DNA from 2 places in the Sphingomonas sp. 4RDLI-65 genome. Region 2 is predicted to be linked to the other one. Evidence: predicted binding sites of a transcription regulator. Region 2 holds the regulator's gene; the other holds the start of a gene.
What was found. The regulator LexA, encoded in region 2, represses DNA repair genes until DNA is damaged. The targets are predictions, from matches to a motif close to GTTCCNCNCTTGTTCT.

Region 1 (7,526 bases), on a different contig from region 2:
GCCGTCAACGTCTCGCCGATCCAGTTCGCCAACGCAGGTCTGCCCGCACTCGTCACCAGCGCGCTGGCCCAGTCGGGAATCACCCCCGGCCGGCTCGAACTCGAGATCACCGAAGGCGTCTTTCTCGACGAGACGACCTCGTCGGAGCAGATGTTCAAGGCGCTCAAGGGCATCGGCGTCCGGCTCGCGCTCGACGATTTCGGCACCGGCTATTCGTCGCTCGGCTATTTGCGCAACGCCCCGTTCGACAAGATCAAGATCGACCAGTCGTTCGTGAAGGGCGCCGCCGAGCCCGGCAACCGCAACGCCGCGATCATCAAGGCGATCGTCACGCTCGCCGATACGCTCGGCATGGAGACGACTGCGGAGGGGGTAGAGATCCAGGACGAGATCGACCTGATCCGCGATCTCGGCTGCAGCCATATCCAGGGCTATGTCTACGGTCGCCCGGTCCGCGCCGACGAGGCGTTACGCCAGTTGGGCGTCGAGAACGGGGTCGCCACCGCGAGCGGTTTCAAGGTCAGCCGCGCGCCGCGCCACAAGATGCTGCGTTCCGCCCAGATCCTGATCGACGGCGTCCGCGGCGACGTCCGGATCCGCGACATCTCGACCACCGGCGCGCTGCTCGACGGGCTCAGGATCGACGGCAATCCGGTCGGCGTCGAGATGCGGATCGAACTGCTCGAAGACCAGATGACACCCGCCCGCATCCGCTGGGCGCGCGGCGGTAAGGCGGGGATCGAGTTCCACGAGGCCTTCAACCTGGACCGGTTGAACCAGGGCCCCGCGTCCCGCATCCGCCGCGCAGGTTAATAGGTCGCAAGCATCACGATCCTCCTCGCCAGAGGGAGGATCGCAAGACCATCGCGACGCGCCAGTCCAGGCCAAGCGCGCCTAGTGTCGTCCCGGCTCCACGTCACCACCAAGCCCCACCCGTCACCCGTCACCCGTCACCCCAGCGAAAGCTGGGGTCTCACGCGGCAGGCGCGCGCGATTACCAGAAGACCCCAGCTTTCGCTGGGGTGACGATCGGGAGGGATTTCGGGTGCGCCACAGGGCTAAAGTCTCGGGGCTAAAGGCTCGGGGGTGTGGCTCGCGGGTGTAGCCCGGGGATAACCGACATCGTCGCCAACCCCACCAACCACCCCGGCGAAGGCCGGGGCCCAGGTGGAAAGGTCGCGGTAACCCCGCGCAGCACTGACCAAATGCTGCACGCCCACCCGGCCCCCAGCCTCCGCTGGGGTGGTAGATAGCGGACCACCCGCCCGCCCCCTCGGAACCAACCGCTCCCAACACCGTCTTTCCCCCATGCCCACGCCCCCCATCAAAGCGCTCGCGTTCGACGTCTTCGGCACGGTAGTCGACTGGCGCTCGGGCATCGCCCGCGACGCAGCGTCGGTCCTCGCGCGTCTCGGCCGCACCGACATCGACCCGCACCGGTTCGCGGATGGCTGGCGCAAACGCTACCAGCCCGCGCTGGAGGAAGTCCGCAGCGAGCAGCGGCCATTCGTCATCCTCGATACGCTCCACCGCGAGGCGCTCGAAGACCTGCTCCGCCACCATGCGATCGATCCCGCCACGCTGGACGAGGGCACGCTGGTCGACCTGACCCACGCGTGGCACCGGCTCGATCCCTGGCCCGATTCCGTCGAAGGCCTCACCCGCCTGAAGACGCGTTTCCCGATCGTCACGCTCAGCAACGGTAACATCGCGCTGATGCTCGACATGGCGCGGCGGGCCGGGCTTCCCTGGGACGCGATCCTCGGGGCCGAAGTCAGCCGGGTCTACAAGCCGCTTCCCGAATCCTACCTCGCGACCGCCCGCATGCTGGGTAACGAGCCCGCCGAACTCTGCCTGGTCGCCGCGCATCACAGCGATCTCGCCGCCGCCCGCGCCGCCGGATTGCAGACCGCCTATGTCGACCGCCCCCTGGAATATGGCGGCCGCCGCGCACCCGATGCCGATGCCGCGCAGGATTGGGACTTCACCGTCGATACGCTGACCCAATTGGCCGTCGAACTGTCTTCGTGATTGATCCATGATGGTTCGAACGATGGATAATGCCGCGATCAGCGCCTATCCGATCGCCCGTCCGATTGTCGCCGACACACGCCCAAGGATCTGAAATGCATACCGATATCGCGGCGGACGCGGATTTCCTGACCGGCGGCGGCGAAATGGCCGCGATGATCCGCGCGCACGACTGGTCGCATTCCCCGCTCGGCCCGATCGCGCGCTGGCCACAGTCGTTGCGGTCGATCGTCTCGCTGATGCTCGCGTCCGAATTCGCGATGTGCGTCGCGTGGGGCCCGGAGCTCGGCTTCCTCTACAACGATCACTACGCGCGTATCCTCTATGACAAGCACCCCGCCGCGCTCGGCGAGCGGTTGCCGGAAATCTGGTCCGAACTCTGGTCGGACATCGGCCCTCTGGTCGACAAGGCGCTGGCCGGGCAAGCCTCGTTCTTCGAGAACCTGCCGCTGCTCGTTAATCGCAAGGGCTATGACGAGCAGACGTGGTTCACCTTTTCCTATTCGCCGGTGCGCGACGAGAGCGGCGCGGTCGCGGGCATGTTCTGCTCGACCTACGAGAGCACCGAGGGCGTCCTCACCGAACGCGCGCTACGCGACGAACGCGAGCGGATGGGGCAGATGTTCGCGCAGGCGCCGACCTTTATGGCGATGCTCCGCGGCCCCGACCATCGGTTCGAACTTAGCAATCCGGGGTATGAAAAGCTCGTCGGCCACCGTCCCGTGCTCGGCCGTACCGTCGAGGAGGCGCTTCCCGACGCGGTCGAACAGGGGTTTCTCGAACTGCTCGACCATGTCTACGCGACCGGCCAGCCGTTTACCGCATCCGGCATGCTCTACGCGGTCCAGGCCGAGCCCGGCGGCCCGATCGACGATCGATATCTCGATTTCGTCTACCAGCCGATTCGCGATGCCGGCGGCGCGGTCGTCGGGATCTTCGTCGAGGGCGCCGACGTCACCGATCGCAAGCGGCTCGAACGCGACCTGCAGGCACTCAACGCCGACCTTGAGCAACGCGTCCGCGATCGCACGCAGGAACTGGTCGAGGCGCAGGAGGCACTCCGCCAAGCGCAGAAGATGGAGGCTGTCGGCCAGCTGACCGGCGGCATCGCGCATGATTTCAACAACCTGCTGCAAGGCATCACCGGCAGCCTGGAGATAGTCCAGCGCCGCGTCGCGCAAGGCCGCGTCGGCGAGCTCGATCGCTTCATCACCGGCGCCACCACCGCCGCCAACCGCGCCGCCGCGCTGACCCACCGGTTGCTCGCCTTCTCGCGCCGCCAGCCGCTCGATCCACGCCCGGTCAAGGTCAACCCGCTGGTCGCCTCGCTCGAGGATCTGCTCCGCCGCACCACCGGCGAGCAGATCGAGTTGGAGATGGTGCTCGGCACCGGGCAGTGGACGACGCTGTGCGATCCCAACCAGCTCGAGAATTCACTGCTCAACCTCGTCATCAACGCGCGCGACGCGATGCCGCATGGCGGCAAGCTGACGATCGAGACCTGCAACGCACATCTCGACGATCATTTCGCCGCCAGCCAGCGCGACGTGCGGCCCGGCCATTACGTCTGCATCTGCGTGTCCGACACCGGCACCGGCATGTCCGCCGACACGATTGCGAAAGCGTTCGAGCCGTTCTTCACCACCAAGCCGATCGGCCAGGGCACCGGTCTCGGCCTGTCGATGATCTACGGTTTCGCCCGCCAGTCGGAGGGCTATGCGAAGATCTACAGCGAGATCGGCGAGGGCACGACGATCAAGCTCTATCTCCCGCGGCACTACGGCGAAGCGGAACAGGACGAGGCGCTCCCCGGCCTGACGCAGGACCACGTCACCGACGCAGGCGAGATCGTGCTGGTGGTCGAGGACGACGCCGTCGTCCGCGCGCTGATCGTCGAGGTGCTGGGGGAACTGGGATATCAGGCGGTCGAGGCGCATGACGGCCCGACGGGGCTCGAGAAGCTGCGGACGATGGAGCGCATCGACCTGCTGGTCACCGACATTGGCCTACCCGGCTTGAACGGCCGCCAGATCGCCGACGCCGGCCGCGCACTGCGCCCAGGCCTCCGCGTGCTGTTCATGACCGGCTATGCGGAAAATGCCGCATTGGCGTCGGGCTTCCTCGAGCCCGGCATGTCGATGATCACCAAACCCTTCGCGATGGAAGCGCTGGCCACGCAGATCCGAACGATCATCGAGGGGTAGCGCTGGGGACGTCCCGCCACCCTCCCACCGCGGCCACCCCGGCGAAGGCCGGGGCCCAGTTAGCAAGGTCGCAGTAACGACGCGCTGCACTCCATTAGCGACGTCTCCCAACTGGGCCCCGGCCTTCGCCGGGGTGGTTCTCTCGTTTGGAAGAGGAGAACGCCCCCATCCCGTTCCCCCGCGAAAGCGGGGGTCCGGGAATCACGCAGGACGACGCTCGCGGCTCCTGGGCCCCCGCCTCCGCGGGGGAACTAGAGATGGAATGGAGCCCCTACGGAAACCAAGCCACACCTCCCGCACCCTCCCCAAAACCAAAGCAACATTTGCCACTCCCACCCCTTAAATAATTTTTCGTTCCCGCCCCGTTCCCTTGCACATCGCGAACCCCGCAGAACTCCACGCGTCGCGAATCCCCCGCTCGTCCAACCCCGCAACGAACGCGACGAACCGAGCCCCGACCCGCCCCCGCACCCCCTTGCGTCTCCCTGCGCTTTGGCACAATCTCTTGGGGTTGCGTTCGGGGGCGGACCCAATCGCTGGTAGAACAACCCTCGCATAGTCCTATGCGATATGACCGTAAGCGCGCCTTCCACCGCCGCGATGGTCACTTTTTGTTCTCCCGTTTGAGCTCGCCCGATGGTAGCATGGCGACAGGCGACCGATTCGAACGAATACAGAACACTAGGAGCGGTTTCGATGGATTTCAGAGACAGCAGCCGGGATAGCGACATGACCACAGACACGATCGAACAAACCACTGCCACGCCTGAAGCCGAGGCCCCCAAGGCGCCGCGCCAGGCGCAGGACAGCCACTCCGTGCGCGCCCAGATCTACCCGGTCGAGGTCGATCACAGCCGCGACGCGCTGCTGACCGAATTCGGCAAGGACACGCTCAAGGACCGCTACCTGCTCCCGGGCGAGAGCTATCAGGATTTGTTCGTCCGCGTTGCGTCGGCCTATGCCGACGACGCCGGCCACGCGCAGCGCCTCTACGACGCGATCTCGAAGCTCTGGTTCATGCCCGCTACCCCCGTTCTCTCGAACGGCGGCACCGGTCGCGGCCTGCCGATCTCGTGTTATTTGAACTCGGTCCCCGACAGCCTCGGCGGGATCGTCGACACCTGGAACGAGAATGTCTGGCTCGCCTCGCGCGGCGGCGGCATCGGCACCTATTGGGGCAACGTCCGCGGCATCGGCGAGCCGGTCGGCCTCAACGGCAAGACCAGCGGCATCATCCCGTTCGTCCGCGTGATGGACTCACTGACGCTCGCGATCAGCCAGGGTTCGCTGCGTCGTGGCTCGGCGGCGGTATACCTCGACGTCTCGCATCCCGAGATCGAGGAATTCCTCGAAATCCGCAAACCGTCGGGCGATTTCAACCGCAAGGCGCTGAACCTCCACCACGGCGTGCTGATCACCGACGCCTTCATGGAAGCCGTCCGCAACGGTGAGGAATGGCACCTGCGCTCGCCGAAGGACCAGGCAATCCGCGCCACCGTCGACGCGCGCTCGCTGTTCCAGAAACTCGTCGAGACCCGCCTCCAGACCGGCGAGCCGTACATCGTCTTCGCCGACCACGTGAACAAGGCGATGCCGAAACATCACCGCGAGCTCGGCCTCAAGGTCTCGACCTCGAACCTGTGCTCGGAGATCACGCTGCCGACCGGCAAGGATCACCTCGGCAACGAGCGTACTGCGGTGTGCTGCCTGTCGTCGCTGAACCTCGAGACGTGGGACCAGTGGAAGGACGAGAAGGGCCTGATCGAGGACGTCATGCGCTTCCTCGACAACGTCCTGCAGGATTATATCGACCGCCACGAGCCCGGCATGGAACGCGCCGCCTATTCCGCCGGCCGCGAGCGCTCGGTCGGGCTCGGCGTGATGGGCTTCCACAGCTTCCTCCAGGCGCGCGGTCTCGCGTTCGAGGGCGCGATGGCGAAGTCGTGGAACCTGCGCATGTTCAAGCACATCAGCACCCAGGCCAACGAAGCCTCGATGCAGCTCGCGATCGAACGTGGCCCCTGCCCCGACGCCGCCGACGTCGGCGCGATGGAGCGGTTCAGCTGCAAGATGGCGATCGCACCGACCGCGTCGATCAGCATCATCTGCGGCGGCACCAGCGCGTGCATCGAGCCGATCCCGGCGAACATCTACACGCACAAGACGCTCTCGGGCAGCTTCTCGGTCAAGAACCCGTATCTCGAAAAGGTGCTGAGCGAGAAGTCGAAGAACAGCGATGCTGTCTGGAACTCGATCCTCGAGCAGGGTGGTTCGGTCCAGCATCTCGACTTCCTCTCGGTCGAGGAAAAGGACTGCTACAAGACGTCGTTCGAGATCGACCAGCGCTGGCTCCTGGAGCTGGCGGCGGATCGCACGCCGTACATCGACCAGGCACAGTCGCTGAACCTGTTCATCCCCGCCGACGTTGAGAAATGGGACCTGCTGATGCTCCACTTCCGTGCGTGGGAGCTCGGCATCAAGTCGCTCTATTACCTCCGCTCGAAGTCGGTCCAGCGCGCAGGCTTCGCCGGCGGGGTCGAGGCCGACAACACGATCGACCTGCGCCAGATCGACGTCGAGTCGAAGGATTACGATGAGTGCCTTGCCTGCCAGTAAGGCGCCTCGGCGTTCAAGCGTGACCCCGGCCCGTGAAGTACGGACCGGGGGGCGCCTGACGCACGAAACCTCGGCCCGTGGATCACGGACCGGGGTTCGGGCAGTCTCGGCGGCGCGTACGACACGCGCCGCTAGGGACTCAGGCCTCTTCTTCGAACGTCACCGCCACGTCGGCGTTGGCGGAAAGGCGGACCTTGCCGTCCTCGATATCCGCGACCAGCCCGAGCGAGATGAAGTGATGATGCCCTTCATGGCTGCCCGTGCCCTCGACGACCTGCGGACCCGAGTCCTTCTTGGTCAGCTTGATGCGGTTGCCTTCGACCTTGTCGACGGTGCCGACATGGACGCCGTCCGCACCGATGACTTCGGCATGTTCCTGGATCTGGGTTGCATCGACCATGGTCGTTCTCCTGTTTTGGGTTCCGCATCTCAACGCACGCCGTGCGAGTTGGTCGCATGACATATGGTTCAGCTATCATGTTCGTGGTCGCCGGCGTGCTCGGAATCGTCGGCACCGCGATGCTGCTCCGGCTCCGTTCGCCGAGCATCACCGAACCGCAGACCTACGCGTTCCGCATGATCGGCATCATGCTCACCTCGGGCGCGATCGTCCTCGCAATGTCCGCCGCCGCGATGTGGCAGTGGAGCACCGAGACATGACGCCGCCCTCCTGAT
Region 2 (7,526 bases):
GAGGCGTCCGCGCTCGAATGCGGCATGGACGTGCTGGTCGAGGTCCACGACGCGCACGAAATGGAGCGCGCGCTGAGGCTCAAGTCGCGCCTGATCGGCGTCAATAACCGCGACCTACGCGACTTCACCGTCGATTTCCAGCGCACCTACGACCTCGTCGGCAAGGCGCCCAAGGACTGCACCTTCGTCGCCGAAAGCGGGCTCACGACCCGCGCCGAACTCGACGCGATGGCCGAGCACGACATCCGCTGCTTCCTGATCGGCGAAGCGCTCATGCGCCAGGACGACGTCGAAGCGGCTACCCGAGCGCTCGTAGGATGACCGGCCTCACCCACATCGACGAAGCCGGCGCGGCAAGGATGGTCGACGTCGGCGGCAAGGCGGTCACCGCCCGCGAGGCCGTCGCCTCCGGCCGCATCACCATGTCCGCCAAAGCCGCCGCCGCGATCGGCGCTGGCACGGCCAAGAAGGGCGACGTCCTCGCGGTCGCGCGCGTCGCCGGCATCATGGCCGCCAAGCGCACCAGCGACCTGATCCCGCTCTGCCACCCGCTTCCGCTCACGAAGGTGGAAATCGATCTGGTGGTCGACGAAACCGGCGTAACCGCCACCGCCACCGCCTCGACCGAAGGCAAGACCGGCGTCGAGATGGAGGCGCTCACCGCCGCCACCATAACCCTCCTGACGATCTACGACATGGCGAAGGCGATCGACAAGACGATGGTCCTCAGCGACATCCGCGTCCGCGCCAAATCAGGCGGCAAATCCGGCAACTGGACAGCGTAAAAAAACCCTCTCCCTAAAGGGGAGAGGGAGAGATGCCGAAGGCGGCGAAGGATGAGGGCAAGCCAAGCAAAGCGCGCTCAGCTTGGGACTTCACTCCTCATTCCATAGACCAGTCATGGTACTCCACGATCGTAGACTCCACCGGCCGCCCCGCCGCATCCAGCGACGGATCATACCGAAACCGCTCCTCGATCAGCCGGCACGTCAGCGTGTCCAGCACCCGGCTCCCGCTCGACCGAGTCACGCGGCAATGCGACACGCGCCCGCTGACCTCGACGGTATAGCGCACCCAAACGATCCCCCGAATCCCCGTCTCCGGCGCATCGCTCGGAAAGTCCGCATCCCGCAACCGCCCCTTTCGCCACCGCGGCGGCGTCTCCTCGCCCCCACCGCCGTCGCCATCCCCATACCCGCCGCTGCCGGTACCGTTGCCGATCCCGCCACTCCCGGTCCCCGGCCCGCGCACATCCGAAGCGCCGGCGGTCGCCTGCGCGCCCAACCCAGCCTTCTCCGCGACCACAACCGGCGGCGGTACGACGATCGGCACTACCGGCGGCGGCGCGACGACTTCGGTCGCCTTCGACTTCAGGTTAGGCGGCGATGCAGCCCCCTGAGGCTTGCGACTGGGCGAAGGCCGCGGCCTGACCTTCTCGACCGGCGGCGGCGGTGGCGGCGGCGCCACCCCGAACACCTTCAGCGCATCGCTCACCGCAGCCGGCATCGGTACCACCAACCCATGGAGCAACGCATAGCCGAGCAACCCCGGCAGCAGGACGGCGCCTACCGCCGCCCCGATCCTGTCTCTCGCCCGAGGCTGATTGCGTGTCATCATGCTGATCTGGTGTCTCTTTCCCCCAAACAAAGCCCCGCAAAGGATGAACCCGCGCTGGCCGAGCATTCGGAGGACCAGATCAGCTGCCGGGCCGCCCGCGATGGCCACTCTGGAAAAAGACCGAGGCAAATCAAAATCGAAACACCACCCCGGCGAAGGCCGGGGCCCAGTTGGCAAGGCCAAACTGATAACGAGCGACGTCGGCCAAACCCGTGTTTCCCCGCGAAGGCGGGGACCCAGCCTGGCCTCCCGCCTTCGCGGGAGAACAAGGAAGAGGTCGCCACCAGCGCCCGATGTCTACGGACCCAACGGCCCCCTGACGGTCCAGCACGTAGCCCCCGCTAAGCCAACGACACCTGTCCTACACCCCAAACCCATGGCAAAGCGCGGAACATACCCACGCACCCTGCGATTCTCTTTTACGAAGCACCCAACCGCCAAACCGCGTCCAGCGCCTACACTTCCCACACCTCACCTTTCAAAATCGTCCGAAAACAGAGCCTAACGTATGACCCTAGTCCCCGTCGCCGAAGCCCAGACCCGCCTCTTCGCCATGGCCCCCCGCGTCGGCCACGAGACCGTGACGTTGCGAGAAGCCGCCGGCCGCTGGGCCGCCGAGGACATTCTCGCCCGCCGCACGCAGCCCGCCGCCGACCTCTCGGCAATGGACGGCTACGCGATCCGCTTCGAAGACCTCCCCGGCCCCTGGAAAGTCATCGGCGAAAGCGCCGCCGGCCGCCCCTTCACCGGCAAGGTCGGCCAAGGTGAAGCCACCCGCATCTTCACCGGCGCAGCAATGCCCGAAGGCGCGGACACGGTGATGGTCCAGGAAGAAGCCGAGCGAGACGGCGAAACCCTGATCCTCGCCGGCGAAGGCCCGCCGACACTCGGCCGCAACACCCGCCGCAAGGGCCTCGATTTCTCCACCGGCACCCGCCTGATCGGCGCCGGCGACCGCCTCAGCCCCGCGCGCATCGCCGTCGCCGCAACCGGCGGCCACGGCAGCCTCGCTGTCAACCGCCGCGTCCGCGTCGCCGTCGCCGCGACCGGCGACGAACTCGTCCCCCCCGGCTCGACCACCGACGGCGTCGCACTGCCCGAATCGAACGGCATCATGCTGGCGGCAATGCTCACCGACATACCCGTCGACATCATCGACCTCGGCATCCTCCCAGACAATCTCGAAATCCTGCGCGACGCCTTCGCCAGCGTTCAGGCCGACCTGCTCATCACCACCGGCGGCGCGTCAGTCGGCGACCACGACCTCGTTCGCCCCGCAATCGAAGCCGCTGGCGGCACCATCGATTTCTGGCGGATCGCGCTACGCCCCGGCAAGCCGATGATGGCCGGCCGGATCGGCGAGATGATGGTGCTCGGCCTGCCCGGCAACCCGGTCTCCGCGTTCGTCACCGCGACGCTGTTCGTGAAACCGGTCGTGGCGCGCATGGCCGGCGCGCGCGATCCGCTCCCCCAGTCGACCCACGCGCTGCTCGGCGAAGACCTCCCCGCCAACAACGCCCGCACCGACTATCTGCGCGCCGAACTCCGCGACGGCAAAGCCTATGCCTCGACGATCCAGGACAGCTCGATGCTGCTCACCCTGGCCCGCTCGACGTGCCTCATCGTCCGTCCCGGCAACGCTCCCGTCGCGAGGACCGGCGAATCGGCGGAAATCCTCGTAATCGCGTGATACGGATGCTTGACGGCGTTAATTATGTTCCATAGAAGTTCCCAGTCTGTTCCGGACGGAGAACCGCCATGCTCACGCGCAAGCAGCACGAACTCGTCTGCTTCATCAACGATCGCCTCAACGAAACCGGCGTCTCGCCGTCGTTCGAGGAGATGAAGGACGCACTCGACCTCAAGTCGAAGTCGGGCGTCCACCGTCTGATCAGCGCGCTCGAGGAGCGCAACTTCATCCGCCGCCTGCCGAACCGCGCACGCGCACTCGAAGTGCTGCGCATGCCCGAGCGCGCCGAGAAAAAGGCGCCGTCAAAGGCATCGAACGTAAAGCCCGCCGCCGCGCCACAGCCAGCGAACGACGTCGTCGAGATCCCCCTCCACGGCCGCATCGCCGCCGGCGTCCCGATCGAAGCGTTCGAAGGCAGCACGATGTTGGCCGTCCCCGCCGCACTCCTCGGCACCGGCGAACACTATGCGCTCGAAGTCTCCGGCGACTCGATGGTCGAAGCCGGTATCCTCGACGGCGACTACGCCCTGATCCGCCGCACCGAAACCGCGCGAGACGGCGAGATCGTCGTAGCCCTGATCGAAGAGAGCGAAGCCACCCTGAAATACTTCCGCCGCGAAGGCGCCATGGTCCGCCTCGACCCGGCAAACCGAGCCTACGACCCGCAACGCTACGCGCCTGCGCAAGTCCGCGTGCAGGGCAAGCTCTCCGGCATCCTCCGCCGCTACGACTAAACTGCCGAGACCGGCCTGTGTCATGGTGAACGCAGGCCGGTCTCGGTTTTTGATTGCGAAGGAAAAGCGGCAGCCGAGCATCCAGGTCAAGTCGCTCCTCCTGCCGACAACAGCGACCGGATCTCTTCGGCAAATTAAGCTAGCTTCTCTGGGCGTGTTGAAAAAACGGCTAGTTTTTCGACACGCCCCCCAAGCGTCCGGAAGACCATCCCGTGGTCCGACACATGAGCGCGGACTCGGTTCGAACGCCCAATCTCCGCGCCTCTGCGCCTCTGCGCGAACATCTCGCCGTCAATCCCCAGCGCTGCCGAAGAATTGGTTCGCGCGGAGACGCGGAGACGCGGAGGTGTTTCGCTTCGGGAGCACGAAGCGCCTCTAAACGTCTTCGGAAGGAAGCCAAGACAGTCGCCAGCCCCAGCCACCCCGTCATACAAGAACCTTCCCCGCGTCTCCGCGTCTCCGCGTGAACCAATTCTTTGCAATACGATCGCACGCGACGACAGAAGATTTTGCTCACGCGAAGGCGCAAAGGCGCGAAGATGTTGTATTTGGATAGGCGCCTACCGGCTTTCACGGACCGCCGATAAACCGACGTCGGCTTATCGTTCAGGAAGGTGTTGAGGTCTCCCGAATCGCACTACCTTCGCGCCTTTGCGCCTTCGCGTGAACATTTCTATTTTTGACGGCCTTGGCCGGCTCGAAACGCCGACGGGGGGGCCATGTCGCGGCTTTAACGAGTGCGTGGAGCGTTCGAGGAGAGGGGGATCGCGCCAGGGGTGACGATCGCCTGCGTTTAGGACGGTCACTACCATCCCGCTCCCCAAGGTCAGCGAGACGCCTCCCGTTCGCCGTAGTACGCGACGATCCAGTTTCAGCCACCGCGGTACACAGCGTTTCGGCAGACCGCGTTCGCTGACGACGGCGTCGGCATTGCTACAGGCGGCGACCAGTTCAGCAATCGGGACCATATAGGCGCTGCGGGTCGCCAGGATGCGCCACATCCGTCCTCGTCCTGCGATATCTGTGACGCACAGATCACGGCTGCACCGGGCATCGGGTTGGTCCGCGAGCAGGAGCGGCTCGCCGTCCACCCCGCCATTCTCGGCCAGCATGTCGCGCGTGTAGTCGCCCGCCCGGTCGCGGAGCATCGCCAGCCCGGCGGCGGTGCGTACCGCGACGTGGCGACCGTCACCCGTCACCAGAACGTCCGGCGCCGGCGTGGTCAGTGCCCAGATCGCGCCGACGGCCAGCGGCACCAGTCCAAGGCGTCGCCACCGCGTCCGCCACAGCGCAATCCAAATCCCCCCGACGATCATCAGCGCGAACGCCGCCGTCGGCATCGCGGGCAAGGACCGCACCGAGCCGGGAGCGCTGGCAACGATGTGCGCGAGCCACAGCAGCGCATCGAGCGATCGCTGCACCAGCCACCAGATCGGCGCGCCAAGACCGCCCGCATCGAGCAGCAGCGCCAACGCTTCAAGCGGCATAACCACGAATGTCGTCAGCGGAATCGCAACGATGTTGGCGAACGCGCCGTACAGCCCCGCCTTGTGGAAATGATACACCGCGATCGGCATCAGCGCGAATTCGACCAGCAGTCCGGTCAGCAGCAGCGACGCGATGCCGCGCGCGAGTTTGCGCCCGCGTCCCTCGTCATGCGGCCCGAAGAACGCGCGGATCACAGGATGCTCGTGCAGCGCCATGATCGCGGTGATCGCCGCGAACGAGAGCTGAAAGCTCGGCCCCGCAGCAGATTCCGGCAACACGAGCATGACGCACGCCGCTCCGGCCGCGACGAGCCGCAACGTCATTGCCTCGCGCCCCATCGCCAGCGCCGCCAGCACAAGCAACGCAGCAACACACGACCGAATCGTCGGCACCTGGCTCCCGGTCAATAATGTATAACCGATCGCCGCCGCCGCACCCGCCAATGCCGCGATCAACGGCAGGCGCGCATGCAGCGCCAGCCAGGGACTGAGCGCCAATAGACGCAACACGATCAACATAGTCGCGGCCACCGCCGCAGTGATGTGCAATCCGCTTACGGACAGCAAATGCGCGAGCCCCGCTCGCCGCATCGCCTCCGAATCTTCCTCACTGATCGCACCAACGTCGCCGGTCGCGAGAGCTGCCGCGATACCGCCCGCGCTCCCGTCCAGTTGCGAAACGATGTGGTGCGACAGCGCGACGCGGATACCGGCGCCCGATTCGCTCGGCGTCGTCACGACCACCGGCGCGAAGCCGCGCCCGGTCGCACCGATCCCGCCGAACCACGCGACGCGCGCGAAGTCGTAAGCGCCTGGCACCGCTGGCAAAGGCGGCGGCATCAGGCGGGCGCGCAAGTGCACGACGGCCCCGGTCCCGAGCAGCTTCGGGGCATCCGCCTCGGCCAGATTGACGCGGATGCGATACGGCAAGGCGACTGGTTGCCCATCGGTTTCCACCCCCTTCCCGACCGGCAGGACCGTCAACCGCACCAGTTTCCGCGCCACCAGCGGCTCGATCGCCTCGACCTTTGCCGAGAAGCTCGCAATCGTCGGGCCGCCTAGCACCGGCCGCGCCACCGATTCCGACCGTGCCCAGATCAAGCTCAAGCCGAGTGCAGCCGTCAGCAACCCGATCGCCAGCGACCGCACTGCGCGACCGCCATGCCCCAAGGCCAGACACGCCAACCCACTCGCCGCTAACAGCAACATCGCCACGCCCCACGCCGCCGGGTCAGGCAGCGCGAACCACAACGCGATCCCACCCCCCAGCATCACCGGCAGCCACAGCACCAATTGGTCGCGCTCCGCCTCCAGCCAGCGCTCGACTGCCAGCCCCCCGCGCTCCACGGCAAGCCCGACGACAGCCCCCCATCGCGGCACGCCCATTTGTCGCCGCCAAGGACGCATGCTAGGGGCGGCGACGGCTGTCATGGCCATCGTTTCTCCATTGTTTCATCAGTCTGGGAGCACCCGCGGTTGGGCGCAATATCTGATACGGGCACCGCCGCTTCGGCCGCACCCGTGGTTACCCGTTTCGCTCCGTCGCCGACGGGGTTCCTACATCTTGGCGGCGCGCGCACCGCGCTGTTCAACTGGCTGTTCGCGAAAGCAAACGGGGGTAAATTCCTGCTGCGGATCGAGGATACCGACCGGGTCCGCTCGACCCAGCCGGCAATCGACGCGATCATCGACGGCATGCGCTGGCTCGGGCTCGACTGGGACGGCGACGTCGTCATGCAGTTCGCCGGTGCCGAACGCCACGCGCAGGTCGCGCACGAGATGGTCGCGAACGGCCATGCCTATCGCTGCTACATGACCGCCGAGGAAATCGCCGCGATGCGCGCCGAGGCGCAGGCCGCGAAGAAGCCGCTCCGCATCCGCAGCCCGTGGCGCGATCGTCCCGAGAGCGAGGCTCCGAACCTCCCCCACGTCGTCCGCCTGCGCGCGCCTCAGGAAGGCGCCGTCACGATCGAGGACCGCGTGCAAGGGTCTGTCACG

Region 1: the regulator LexA is predicted to act here: its motif matches at 4,838-4,853, upstream of VH567_RS14085 (ribonucleoside-diphosphate reductase subunit alpha).

Annotation. Positions count from the first base shown of each region.
Region 1 covers NZ_JBCEBT010000006.1:117,599-125,124, forward strand. Annotated here, with positions in the region: gene VH567_RS14070 (EAL domain-containing protein) at 1-813, shown strand, start outside; gene VH567_RS14075 (haloacid dehalogenase type II) at 1,309-2,031, shown strand; gene VH567_RS14080 (PAS domain-containing protein) at 2,127-4,235, shown strand; gene VH567_RS14085 (ribonucleoside-diphosphate reductase subunit alpha) at 4,965-6,851, shown strand; gene VH567_RS14090 (DUF2171 domain-containing protein) at 6,991-7,251, opposite strand; gene VH567_RS14095 (hypothetical protein) at 7,308-7,511, shown strand.
Region 2 covers NZ_JBCEBT010000001.1:362,618-370,143, forward strand. Annotated here, with positions in the region: gene trpC (indole-3-glycerol phosphate synthase TrpC) at 1-321, shown strand, start outside; gene moaC (cyclic pyranopterin monophosphate synthase MoaC) at 318-785, shown strand; gene VH567_RS01410 (energy transducer TonB) at 883-1,617, opposite strand; gene VH567_RS01415 (molybdopterin molybdotransferase MoeA) at 2,126-3,307, shown strand; gene lexA (transcriptional repressor LexA) at 3,376-4,041, shown strand; gene VH567_RS01425 (ComEC/Rec2 family competence protein) at 4,641-6,914, opposite strand; gene gltX (glutamate--tRNA ligase) at 7,005-7,526, shown strand, end outside.